2 regions of the Streptosporangium sp. NPDC001559 genome follow, and region 2 is predicted to be linked to the other one. Evidence: riboswitches for the same ligand, from Rfam matches in the RefSeq annotation. Region 2 holds a riboswitch; the other holds the start of a gene.
The links. A riboswitch is a leader RNA that binds a small molecule or an ion and turns the genes downstream of it on or off. The one in region 2 is predicted to bind S-adenosylmethionine.
Positions count from the first base shown of each region.

Region 1: linked by a shared signal. The riboswitch ahead of ACFYY8_RS28680 (aminotransferase class V-fold PLP-dependent enzyme) and the one ahead of thrC (threonine synthase) in region 2 are both predicted to bind S-adenosylmethionine.

Region 1 covers NZ_JBIAVG010000014.1:99,776-105,579, forward strand. The annotation lists gene ACFYY8_RS28655 (SAM-dependent methyltransferase) at 1-101, shown strand, start outside; gene ACFYY8_RS28660 (NAD-dependent epimerase/dehydratase family protein) at 167-1,174, shown strand; gene ACFYY8_RS28665 (acyltransferase family protein) at 1,572-2,639, shown strand; gene ACFYY8_RS28670 (cytochrome P450) at 2,644-3,840, opposite strand; gene ACFYY8_RS28675 (TerC family protein) at 3,850-4,584, opposite strand; SAM riboswitch class IV at 4,780-4,895, shown strand; gene ACFYY8_RS28680 (aminotransferase class V-fold PLP-dependent enzyme) at 4,947-5,804, shown strand, end outside.
Region 2 covers NZ_JBIAVG010000003.1:24,948-30,751, reverse strand. The annotation lists gene ACFYY8_RS07170 (HelD family protein) at 1-154, shown strand, start outside; gene groL (chaperonin GroEL) at 397-2,022, opposite strand; gene ACFYY8_RS07160 (cold-shock protein) at 2,346-2,546, opposite strand; gene ACFYY8_RS07155 (MoaD/ThiS family protein) at 2,936-3,211, opposite strand; gene thrC (threonine synthase) at 3,233-4,495, opposite strand; SAM riboswitch class I at 4,510-4,652, opposite strand; gene ACFYY8_RS07145 (RNA polymerase sigma factor) at 4,766-5,326, opposite strand; gene ACFYY8_RS07140 (trehalose-6-phosphate synthase) at 5,432-5,804, shown strand, end outside.

The sequences.
Region 1 (5,804 bases), on a different contig from region 2:
TCGGCTATCTGCGCGCCCTGTCACGGGCCTCCCTTGAGGCGGAGCTGATCGACCCCCACGGCCTCGGCGCCTTCGGCTGGCTGCGCCAGTCACGATCCTGACCGTACGGCTACGCCGACGGTGAATTCCCTGGGGTGGCGGGGCGGGCGAGATGAGGATGGTCGGCATGAGGCTTCTTGTATTGGGTGGCACACATTTCGTCGGCCGGGCCGTCGTCGAGGAGGCGGTGCGACGGGGTGACGAGGTCACCATCGTCAACCGGGGCAGAAGTCCCCTCCCACCGGGGACGGCGGGGGCGGACGTCGAGACGCTCGTCGCGGACAGGACCGACCGCGAGGCGCTGCGCGCGGCCCTTGACGGTCGTGAGTGGGACGCGGTCGTCGACACCTGGAGCGGCGCGCCGAAGGTCGTCGCGGAGGCGTGCGGGCTGCTGGACGGGCGGGTCGGCCACTACGGATATGTGTCCAGCAGGTCGGTCCACAGCTGGCCGATCCCACCGGGGGCCGACGAGAGCGCCCAGGTGGTCGAGAGCGACCCCGACGCGGAGTCGGCCGACGACTACGCGGAGGCCAAGCGCGGCGGCGAGCTGGCCGTCCTGCGTGTCTTCGGCGAGCGCGCCCTGCTCGCCCGCGCCGGGCTGGTGATCGGCCCCTACGAGAACCTCGGGCGGCTGCCCTGGTGGCTGCGCCGCGTCGAGCGGGGCGGCCGGGTGCTGGCGCCGGGCAGGCCGGGCCGTCCGCTGCAGTACATCGACGCCAGGGACATCGCGATCTGGATGCTCGGGGCGGCGCAACGGGGTGTCGGCGGCGCCTTCAACACGGTCAGCCACCCCGGGCACGCCACCATGGGCGAGCTGCTCGACGAGATCATCAGGGTGACCGGCTCCGACGCCGAACTGGTCTGGGCCCCCGCCGAGGTGATCGAGGAGGCGGGCATCGCCGCGTGGACCGAGCTGCCGGTCTGGTTGCCCGAGGGCGGCGAGGAGGACGGCCTGCACGACGGGGACGTCTCGGCCGCCCACGGGGCGGGGCTCGTCTGCCGCCCGGTGCGGGAGACGGTCGCCGACACCTGGGAGTGGCTCAAAGTGGAGGGCGACCCGGCGCTCAGGGCCGACCGCCCCTCGGTCGGCCTCGACCCGGCCAAGGAGGCCAAGGTTCTCGACGGCCTGGCCTGACACACGGTTCCCCCGGCTGCGCGTGTACGGCGGGCGGCTCCCGGCCCCGGCGGCGTTCCCTTGGCGCGGTTTCCGGCGGCTTCCCGGCTTCCGGGGGCCGTACGGCGGCGGCTCCCCGGCGGCGTTCCCTCGGCGACCGGGGCGTGCGGCGACCAGGTGACCGGTTCCTCCGGCGGCCGGGGGCCGGTCGCCGCAGGCCCGAAACAAATGATTGAACCTGAAACATAACTCCATGAGCTTCGGAAACAAGCGGTCACCCCTGTTCCCTGAAAACGGGGATCGTGGAGGTCGCGGCTGTTCGCTATTGTCTGGATCGTTCTACTTGGTGTGACCCCCGCCATGCCGGTCCACGGCGTCGGCCGACAGCGACCGTGACGAGGTTCACGTGGAAGAGACCATGGCTCCTCCCGCGTCCAGGGAAAAAGCCCCCCGCCTCCCCTCTCTGACGGGATTGAGGTGGTTCGCAGCATTTGCTGTTTTCGGTTTTCATCTGTTCACCGGCGGCATAACGGACGACCCCGGAACGCAGCGTTTTCTCGGGGCGGTCTTCTCCGCGGGTTCCTCCGGGGTGCCGTTCTTCTTCGTGCTGTCCGGCATGGTGCTGACCTGGTCGTCCAGGCCCGGAGACAGGGCGTGGGCGTTCTGGCGGCGGCGTGCCGCCAGGATCGTCCCGAGCCACATGGTCACCTGGATCGCCGTCCTGGCCCTGTTGACCGTGGCGGGACGCGCCGTGGCGCCCGGACCGGCCGCGAGCGGCTTTTTCCTCCTTCAGGCCTGGGTACCGGACGAAACCTATTACTTTGGCGGCAACACCCCTTCCTGGTCACTCTCCTGTGAAATGGCGTTTTATGCGGCTTTTCCGCTTCTACTGCCGCTTCTCCGGCGCATTCCAGGAAACCGGCTCCTGCTGACCTCGGCGGGTTTGTGGGCCGGGACATGGGTGGTCCCGTTTGTCAGCTTCTCGATGTCGGAAAGCATCGGTTACTGGTTCGTCTGGATCTTCCCGGTGACCAGGGCGCTGGAGTTCGCACTCGGCATGACCGTGGCGCTGATGGTCAAGGAAGGCCGCTGGCGGGGACCCGGCCTGCCCACGGCCGTGATCCTGGTCCTGGCCGCCTACGCGACCGTCCCGCTGGTCTGGCAGCGCGCGGGCTGGGTGGCGTGGATGGCGGGCCCGTTCGCCGTGCTGATCGCCGCCGCCGCGACGGCCGACGTGCGCGAAACGCGTTCGCCGCTGCGCCTGCCCGTCCTGGTCTGGCTCGGGGAGATCTCCTTTGCCTTCTACCTGGTGCACCAGCCGACGATCAGCCTGGTCAACCGGGTGCTCGGGCGTGTCCCGGCGCACGCGCTCCTGGTGACGTTGACGGCACTGCCGCTGGCCGTACTGCTGGCCTGGGCGCTGCACCGCCTCGTCGAGCGGCCCGCCGAGCGCCTGCTGTCAGGCGGGCGCCCAGGGGCCGCGTGAGACCTCAGACCCGCGCCTCCAGAGCCGTCAGGCCCCGGATGACGTAGCCGGGGTTCCAGGTGGGCTCGGCGGCGAGTTCCATCCGGGGAGCCAGGCGCAGCAGGGCGCCGAACGACTCGGCCAGCTCGATCCTGGCCAGCGGGGCGCCCAGGCAGAAGTGGATGCCCGCGCCGAAGGAGATGTGCGGGTTCTCCGTACGGCCGAGGTCGAGGAGGTCGGGGTCGGCGAACACCTCGGGGTCCCGGTTGGCCGAACCGAACAGCAGCGCCACCTCCGCGCCACGCGGGATGTCCACCCCGCCGACCGAGATGTCCTCAAGGACCCAGCGCTCGAACATCTGCAGCGGGGTGTCCCAGCGCATCAGCTCCTCGATCGCCGTGGGCAGCAGGCCGTGGTCCGCGCGCAGCCGGTCCAGCTCGGCCGGGTTGCGGAACAGCGACCACCAGCCGATTCCGGTGACGTTGACGGTCGCCTCGTGACCCGCGTTGAGCAGCAGCACACAGGTGCCGACCAGCTCCTCCTCGGTCAGGGTGTCACCGCCGTCGGCGACCAGGGCCAGGGCGCTGATCAGGTCGTCGCCGGGGTTCGCCCGGCGGGCGCGGGCCAGCTCCGACAGGTAGCCGGAGAACTCCTCCGCCGCCCGTACGGCGGTGCGCTGCGTCTCGGGCGACGGGTTGAGCTCGTACATCCCGCAGATGTCGGCCGACCAGGGCCGCAGCAGGTGCCGGTCCGCCTCGGGGACGCCGAGCATCTCGGCGATCACGGTCACCGGGAGCGGTTCGGCGACCTCCGCGATGAGGTCGCCGCCGCCGCGTGCCACGAAGTCCTCGACCAGCCCGGTGGCGATCGAGGCGACCTTGGGCCGCAACGCCTCGACCATCCGCGGCGTGAACGCCCGGGAGACCAGGCGGCGCAGGCGGGTGTGGACGGGCGGCTCGACGTCGAGCATCCCGGCCCTGACCACCCGCCAGAACGGGTCGAGGAAGGGCGGCTCCTCCGGTCTGCCGAACTCGGCGTGCGTGGCCACGTGCAGGTAGGACCGGCCGAGCCTTCGGTCGCGCAGCAACGCGTTGACGTCGGCGTGCCGGGCGACCAGCCACTGGCCCGTCGGCTCGAAGAAGGTGACCGGCCGCTGTCTCAGCTCGGCGTAGGCGTCATAGGGATAGGCGACGAATTCCGGACTCCATGGATCAAAACGCACAAACCCATGCTAGGGCTCCGGGGTCTTCTCGACGGCCCGCGAACGGCGGCGGGCCCGGATGTTGAGCAGCTCGACCACCAGCGAGAACGCCATCGCGAAGTAGATGTAGCCCTTGGAGATGTGCTGTCCGAAGCCCTCCGCGAGCAGCACGACGCCGATCAGCACCAGGAACGACAGCGCCAGCATCTTGATCGTCGGATGCTTGTCCACGAAACGGCTGATCGGCCCCGAGGCGAAGAGCATCACCACGACCGCGACGATGACCGCGATGACCATGATGGCCAGCTCGTCGACCATGCCGACCGCGGTGATCACCGAGTCGAGGGAGAAGACGATGTCCAGCACCATGATCTGCAGGATCACCATGCCGAAGGAGGCCGCCGCCTTCCGGCCGCCGGAGTGGTCCTCACCGTTCTCGGTGTGGCCGTGGATCTCGTGAACGCTCTTGACCAGCAGGAACAGCCCGCCGAGGATCAGGATCAGGTCGCGTCCCGATATCTCGTGCCCGAAGATCTCAAAGAGCGGGGCGGTGAGCCGTACCACCCAGGACAGGGCGAGCAGCAGCGCCAGGCGGCTGACCAGGGCGGCGAGCAGACCCAGCCTGCGGGCGTTGTCACGCTGTTCCGGCGGGAGTTTCCCCGCCAGGATCGAGATGAAGATGATGTTGTCGATGCCCAGCACGATCTCCAGAGCGATCAGCGTGAGCAGACCTATCCAGCTCGCCGGGTCGGCCACCCAGTCCATCGGGTCCTCCAGTTTCAGTGGGGGGGGGCGCCGCCCGCGCGCGGCGCGTGACCTGACGGGCGTTCACGGTCACAGCTCCAGACGATCGGGCAGAACCGGAAGTTCCTCAGGATCACCGCCGAAACTCCAGCCCTCCGGACCCCTTCCCGCAGACTTGCCAAGCACCGCCTCTGTGTGGGTATAGTCCGGTTCGTAGGTCATGAGTGCCAGCGACAAGCCCCGGCTAGCTGGCCGGCAACCCTCGCGTCCGCGGCGGGGTGCCCCGGGTGAGGACCTGGTCCGGCACGAGGTGTGCCGGGCAAGCGCGGGCTCCAGCACCAAGGCCATGGCTTGGGGTCCGATGACCTCCAAGGAGCTTTGGCGTGTCCACACTGACGATCTTCACCGCCGCCGCCGCCGAGACCGTGACCGTCCCGGCGACCCGCGTCCACGACGACCGGCCGATCCCCGCGGTCCTCGGCGCCGACCTTGAGGTGCCCGTCAAGGGCGGCAGGCTGGTGCCGTACGCCAACCTCGACTACGCCGCCAGCGCCCCCTGTCTTGAGCCGGTGAGCGCCGCCGTCGCCGCCGCGCTCCCGGCCTACTCCAGCGTCCACCGCGGCGCCGGATACGCCTCCCAGCTGACCACCGCCCGCTACGAGCAGGCCAGGCACACCGTGCGGGCCTTCGTCGGGGCCCGTCCCGACGACGCGGTGATCTTCACGAGGAACACCACCGACGCCACCAACCTGCTGGCCCGCAGCCTGCCCACCGGGACCACCGTGGTGGTCTTCGAGACCGAGCACCACGCCTCGCTCCTGCCCTGGGCCGACGTCGTACGGCTGCCCGCCCCGGCCTTCCCCGGTGAGGCCGTCCGCGCCGCCGACGACGCGCTGGCCGCGATCGACGGCCCCAAGCTGCTGGTCGTCACCGCCGCCTCCAACGTGACCGGCGAGCTGTGGCCGATCGCCGCCCTGGCCCACATCGCCCACCGCCACGGCGCCCGCGTCCTGGTCGACGCCGCCCAGCTCGTCCCGCACCGCCGCCTCAACCTGACCGCGCTCGACCTGGACTACGTGGTCTTCTCCGGTCACAAGCTCTACGCCCCGTTCGGCACCGGCGCGCTGATCGGCCGCTCCGACTGGCTCTCCGTCGCCGAGCCGTACCTCCGGGGTGGCGGGGCCGTCAAGGCCGTCGAGGACGAGGCGACCGACTGGCACGACGACCCCGAGGCGCGCCAC
Region 2 (5,804 bases):
GGGTCTGGAGTACGACCACGTCATCGTGGTCGAGCCCGCCGACATCGTGGCCGCGGAACCACGCGGCCTCGCCCGTCTCTACGTGGTTCTGACCAGGGCGGTGACCTCGCTGACCGTCCTGCACACCGGCGACCTGCCCGCCCAGCTCCGCTGACCGGTTCCACCGGCGGGCCGTGAATAGCCCGTCCGGCTGGAAAAGGCCGCCTCTCCCGAAGGCCTTGGCGGCCGGGAAACGTCCGCTCTCCGAACACGGCGGCCGGGAAACACACGCCCGGCCCGGGTAAACCACGTGGCCGACCGGAAACACCCGCCTTACGGACCGGTGAGAAATCGGGTGGAAAACAAAAAGGGGCGACCCCGACACCTCGGGGTCGCCTCTTTTGGGAAAGCGCCGGACTAGAAGTCCATGTCGCCGCCGCCGGGAACGGCGGGAGCGGCACCGGCCTTCTCGGGCTTCTCGGCGATGACGGCCTCAGTCGTCAGGAACAGAGCCGCGATCGAGGCGGCGTTCTGCAGCGCCGAACGGGTCACCTTCGCCGGGTCGATGATGCCCGACTCGAACAGGTTGACGTACTCGCCCGTGGCGGCGTTCAGGCCCTCGCCGGGGGTCAGGTTGCGCACCTTCTCCACCACGACGCCGCCCTCAAGGCCGGCGTTGACCGCGATCTGCTTCAGCGGCTCCTCAAGAGCCTTGCGCACGATCGCCGCACCGGTGGCCTCGTCTCCGGCCAGCTCGAGCTTGTCGAACGCCTTGGCGCCGGCCTGCAGCAGCGCCACGCCACCGCCGGGCACGATGCCCTCCTCGACGGCCGCCTTGGCGTTACGCACGGCGTCCTCGATGCGGTGCTTGCGCTCCTTGAGCTCGACCTCGGTCGCCGCACCGGCCTTGATGACCGCCACGCCACCGGCCAGCTTGGCCAGGCGCTCCTGCAGCTTCTCGCGGTCGTAGTCGGAGTCGGTGTTGTCGATCTCGGCACGGATCTGGTTGACCCGGCCCGCGATCTGCTCGGCGTCACCGGCACCGTCGACGATCGTCGTCTCGTCCTTGGTGACGATGACCTGACGAGCGCGGCCGAGCTGGTCGAGCGTGGTGGACTCCAGCTTCAGACCGAGGTCCTCGCTGATGACCTGGGCACCGGTCAGGATGCCGATGTCGCCCAGCATGGCCTTGCGGCGGTCGCCGAAGCCCGGAGCCTTGACGGCGACCGAGCGGAACAGACCGCGGATCTTGTTGACGACCAGGGTCGCCAGGGCCTCGCCCTCGATGTCCTCGGCGATGATCAGCAGCGGCTTGCCGGCCTGCACGACCTTGTCGAGGACCGGGAGCAGGTCCTTGTTCGCGGAGATCTTGGAGTTGACGACGAGGACGTAGGGGTCGTCGAGGACGGCCTCCATGCGCTCCGGGTCGGTCACGAAGTAGGGCGAGATGTAACCCTTGTCGAAGCGCATGCCCTCGGTGAGCTCAAGCTCGAGGCCGAAGGTGTTGCTCTCCTCGACGGTGATGACGCCTTCCTTGCCGACCTTGTCCATCGCCTCGGCGATCATCTCGCCGATCTGCGGGTCGCCCGCGGAGATGGAGGCCGTGGAGGCGATCTGCGCCTTCGTCTCCACGTCCTTGGCCAGCTTGGAGAGCTCCTCGGAGACGCGCTCGACGGCGGCCTCGATGCCCTTCTTCAGGGACATGGGGTTGGCGCCGGCGGCTACGTTGCGCAGGCCCTCGCGGACCAGCGCCTGAGCGAGCACGGTGGCCGTGGTGGTGCCGTCACCCGCGACATCGTCGGTCTTCTTGGCGACTTCCTTTACGAGCTCGGCCCCGATCTTCTCCCACGGGTCCTCAAGCTCGATCTCCTTGGCGATGGAGACACCGTCGTTGGTGATCGTGGGGGCGCCCCACTTCTTCTCCAGCACGACGTTGCGGCCCTTGGGGCCGAGGGTCACCTTGACAGCGTCCGCGAGCTGGTTCATGCCACGCTCGAGACCGCGCCTGGCGTCCTCGTCAAACGAGATCATCTTGGCTGCCATACGGCTAGACCTCCCAAACACAGGGTGGCTTGCACCAGACCGAGGCGACGCCCGCGACGGCGTACGGGCCCGCGACTCCGTTCGGCGGGCCCCATCGTCTCGATCCAGGTTTGGCACTCTCCAATGAGGAGTGCTAACCACTGTTTAGCACTCTCCCCCGACGAGTGCAAGCCAAGGACCTTTGACCTGAGTGTCAGCTTAGGCGAAGGCCCGGCCCGCCGATGGGAGCGACGAGCCGGGCCGACATGCCGAGGGCGATCCGCGCGAACTGCGCTGCCGCGGGATGCGCCAGCGGGTTCCCGACGAGCTGACGGAGGACGAGATCAGACCGTCCGGACCGATTCCGCCTGAGGTCCCTTCTGTCCCTGCGTGATCTCGAACTCGACCCTCTGGCCCTGTTCGAGCGCACGGTAGCCATCCATCATGATCGCGGAGTAATGGACGAAAACATCCTTACCACCGTCTACCGCGATGAAGCCGTAGCCCTTGTCCGCGTTGAACCATTTGACGGTGCCTTGCGCCACTTCCGACTCCTCTTACTGGGCTTGAGGACGCCGCCCATTCCTCTCGCGAGGTCCTCAATCTCCGAGGCGGAGACATCGCCTACGTCGATCGTCCTCGACCATACCTGTGAGAGCCCGTGGGGCAACAGAGTCAACCAGCAAACTACCGCTTTACGGACGCATTCAACACGCCAACATAGTTTTGCTATCACTACTAGTTAGTTAAATATTACATTATGTCTTCGCGCAAAAATGTGAGCTTGCATCACAAAAGACGACACCCGCACGCGGCCAGGCCGGTGCGGGTGTCGTGAGGGTGTTCTGGGGACGCCGTTCCATGGCAGTGGACGACATCGGGCGCCGGGAGGCCGCCCAGGGCCCGTTCAGGACCCCGCGCGGCCTTCGCCGGGTCAGCCTCCGGCGACCGCCGGAATGATGGAGACCTGAACGCCGGACGGCGTCACCGTGTCGAGGTTGTCGGCGAAACGGACATCCTCATCGCCGACATAGACGTTCACAAAACGGCGAATCTTGCCCGTTTCATCGAGAATACGGGCACCGATCCCGGGGAAGTCGGCGTCGAGCTTCTGCAGAACCTCACGCAGGGTCTCACCCTCGCCGTTCACCTCGGCTGCGCCGCCGGTGTACGTACGGAGAATCGTCGGAATCCGTACAGAAACACTCATAATTCAGTACCTTTCAGAGTTCTAGGCGACGACAGCGCGGAACGCGTCGAGCGAGGGCCGGATGACAGCGGTGGGACGCGCCTGGTCAGCGACCGCGTCAAGGGTCTTCAGGCCGTCACCCGTGTTGAGGACCACGGTCTCGGCGTCGGGGTCGATCCGGCCCGACTCGACCAGCTTGCGCAGCACCCCGACGGTGACGCCGCCCGCCGTCTCGGCGAAGATGCCCTCCGTCCTGGCGAGCAGGCGGATGGCGTCCACGATCTCGGGGTCGGTGACGTCCTCGACCCCGCCACCGGTGCGCCTGGCGATGTCGAGCACGTAGGGGCCGTCAGCCGGGTTGCCGATGGCCAGCGACTTGGCGATCGTGTCGGGCTTGACGGGGCGGATCACGTCGTGGCCCGCCTTGTAGGCCGCGGAGACCGGGGAGCACCCCTCGGCCTGGGCACCGAAGATCTTGTACGGCGTGTCCTCGACGAGGCCGAGGGCGATCAGCTCCTTGAACGCCTTGTCGATCTTCGTGAGCTGGGAGCCGGAGGCGACCGGGATGACGATCTGGTCGGGGATCCGCCAGCCGAGCTGCTCGACGATCTCGTAGGCCAGGGTCTTGGAGCCCTCGGCGTAGTAGGGCCTGAGGTTGACGTTGACGAAGCCCCACTTGTCGCCGAGCTCGTCACCGATGAGCTCGGAGCAGAAGCGGTTGACGTCGTCGTAGGTGCCGTCGATGCCGATCAGCTTGCCGCCGTACACGGAGGCCATGACGACCTTGCCCTGTTCGAGGTCGGCGGGGATGAACACGCAGGCGTCGAGCCCGGTCCGGGCGGCGGCGGAGGTCACCGCGCCCGCCAGGTTGCCGGTCGAGGAGCAGGACAGGGTGTGGAAGCCGAAGTTCCTGGCCGCCTCGACGGCGATGGCGACCACGCGGTCCTTGAAGGAGTGCGTGGGGTTGCCCGAGTCGTCCTTCACGTGCAACGAGCGCAGGCCCAGCTCACGCGCCAGGTTGCCGGCCTTGACGAGCCTGGTCCAGCCGGGCTCGGTGTTGGGCTTGGAGGCGACGTCCGCCGGGACGGGCAGGAGGGAGCGGTAGCGCCAGATGTTGGCCGGCCCCTGCGAGATCTGCTCCCGGGTGACGTTCCCGAAGTCGTAGGCGATCTCAAGGGGCCCGAAACACTCGATACAGGCGAAGCTGGGACCGAGGTCGTAGCGGGCACCACACTCACGACAGGAGAGAGCGACGGCGGGACCGAAGTCGAGAGCGGTGGTGGTTGCGGTGTTCGCGAGCGCCATGAAGCGAGGCCTTTCCCTCATCTTCGTCTGCGACCACCCTGGTCACAGACCGGAATTGGCACCTGTCCCGGTCGACCCCTCGCCAGATCGCGAGTCTTGAACCGGGAGGGTTGCCGGGGCTTCGCAGGGCCGGTCCCTCCACCCCTCTGGATGAGCAATGTTCAGTTGTGGGCCTGACATGCAGGTCTCAAGCACTCTACCTCGCCTTGTACCCCTCCTGACCAGTTGTCTCACCAAACGAGATGAAGTGTGTCATTAACCGGACAAACCTCAGAAGCCGTAGGCGTCGCCGAGCGCCCCCTGGACGTACTTGCGGGCCTGGTGGATGCGCGACTTGGCGGTGCCGAGGGGGATGCCGAGCTGCTCGGCGACCTCGTTGTAGTCGAGCTGGCAGATGTCGCGCAGCACCAGCGCCTGGGCCAGGTCGGGCTTGTCCGCCTCAAGGGCCTCCATCGCGTCGAGCAGGTCGAGGCGGGAGCCCGCGATCACACTCACCCTGGCGACGTCGGGCTTGTTGTGCAGCGGCAGCTCCTCCGAGCTCTGCTCGGCGGAACGCCGCTTGAGCGAGCGGTAGGTGGTGCGCGCGCAGTTGGCGGTCACGATGTGCAGCCACGTGCTGAACCGCGCCCGCCCCTCGAACCTGGCGATGTTGCGGGCCACGGCGAGCAGGGTGTCCTGACAGGCCTCCTCGGCGTCCTGCCGGTAGGGGAGGATCCGCCCGCAGTGCCGTAGCACCTCGGGTTCGATCCGCTTCAGCAGTTCGCCCAGTGCCCGGTGGTCGCCTCCGGCGGCCGCACGGGCAAGTTCCTCGGTCGTCTCGTCCAGCGCCATCACGGGTTCCCATCAACGGTCACGGTCGCTCGACATCCTATGGTCGCCGGTTATCGTTTGGTTAACCTTCGGGACAAGCCACGTCCTCCCGGGCGAGGAGGTCAGATGAGTGGGATTTTGGTGGCCTCGAACCGCGGCCCGGTCTCCTTCACCATGTCGGAGGACGGCGCGCTGAGCATGCGCAGAGGCGGCGGCGGCCTGGTCTCCGGCCTGTCCGAGGTGTCCAAGGAGCTCGACGTCCTGTGGGTCTGCGCCGCCCTGTCCGACGGCGACCGCGGCGCCGTACGGCTCGCTCCCGGAGGACGGCTCGACCAGGCGGGATACGAGACCGGGGCGCTGCGGATGCTCGACATCCCTCCGGCGACCTTCCAGCGGGCCTACAACGCGGTCGCCAACTCGACCCTGTGGTTCGTCCACCACCTGCTCTACGACACCCCGAACAGGCCGCACTTCGACGCCAGGTTCGGCAGGGAGTGGG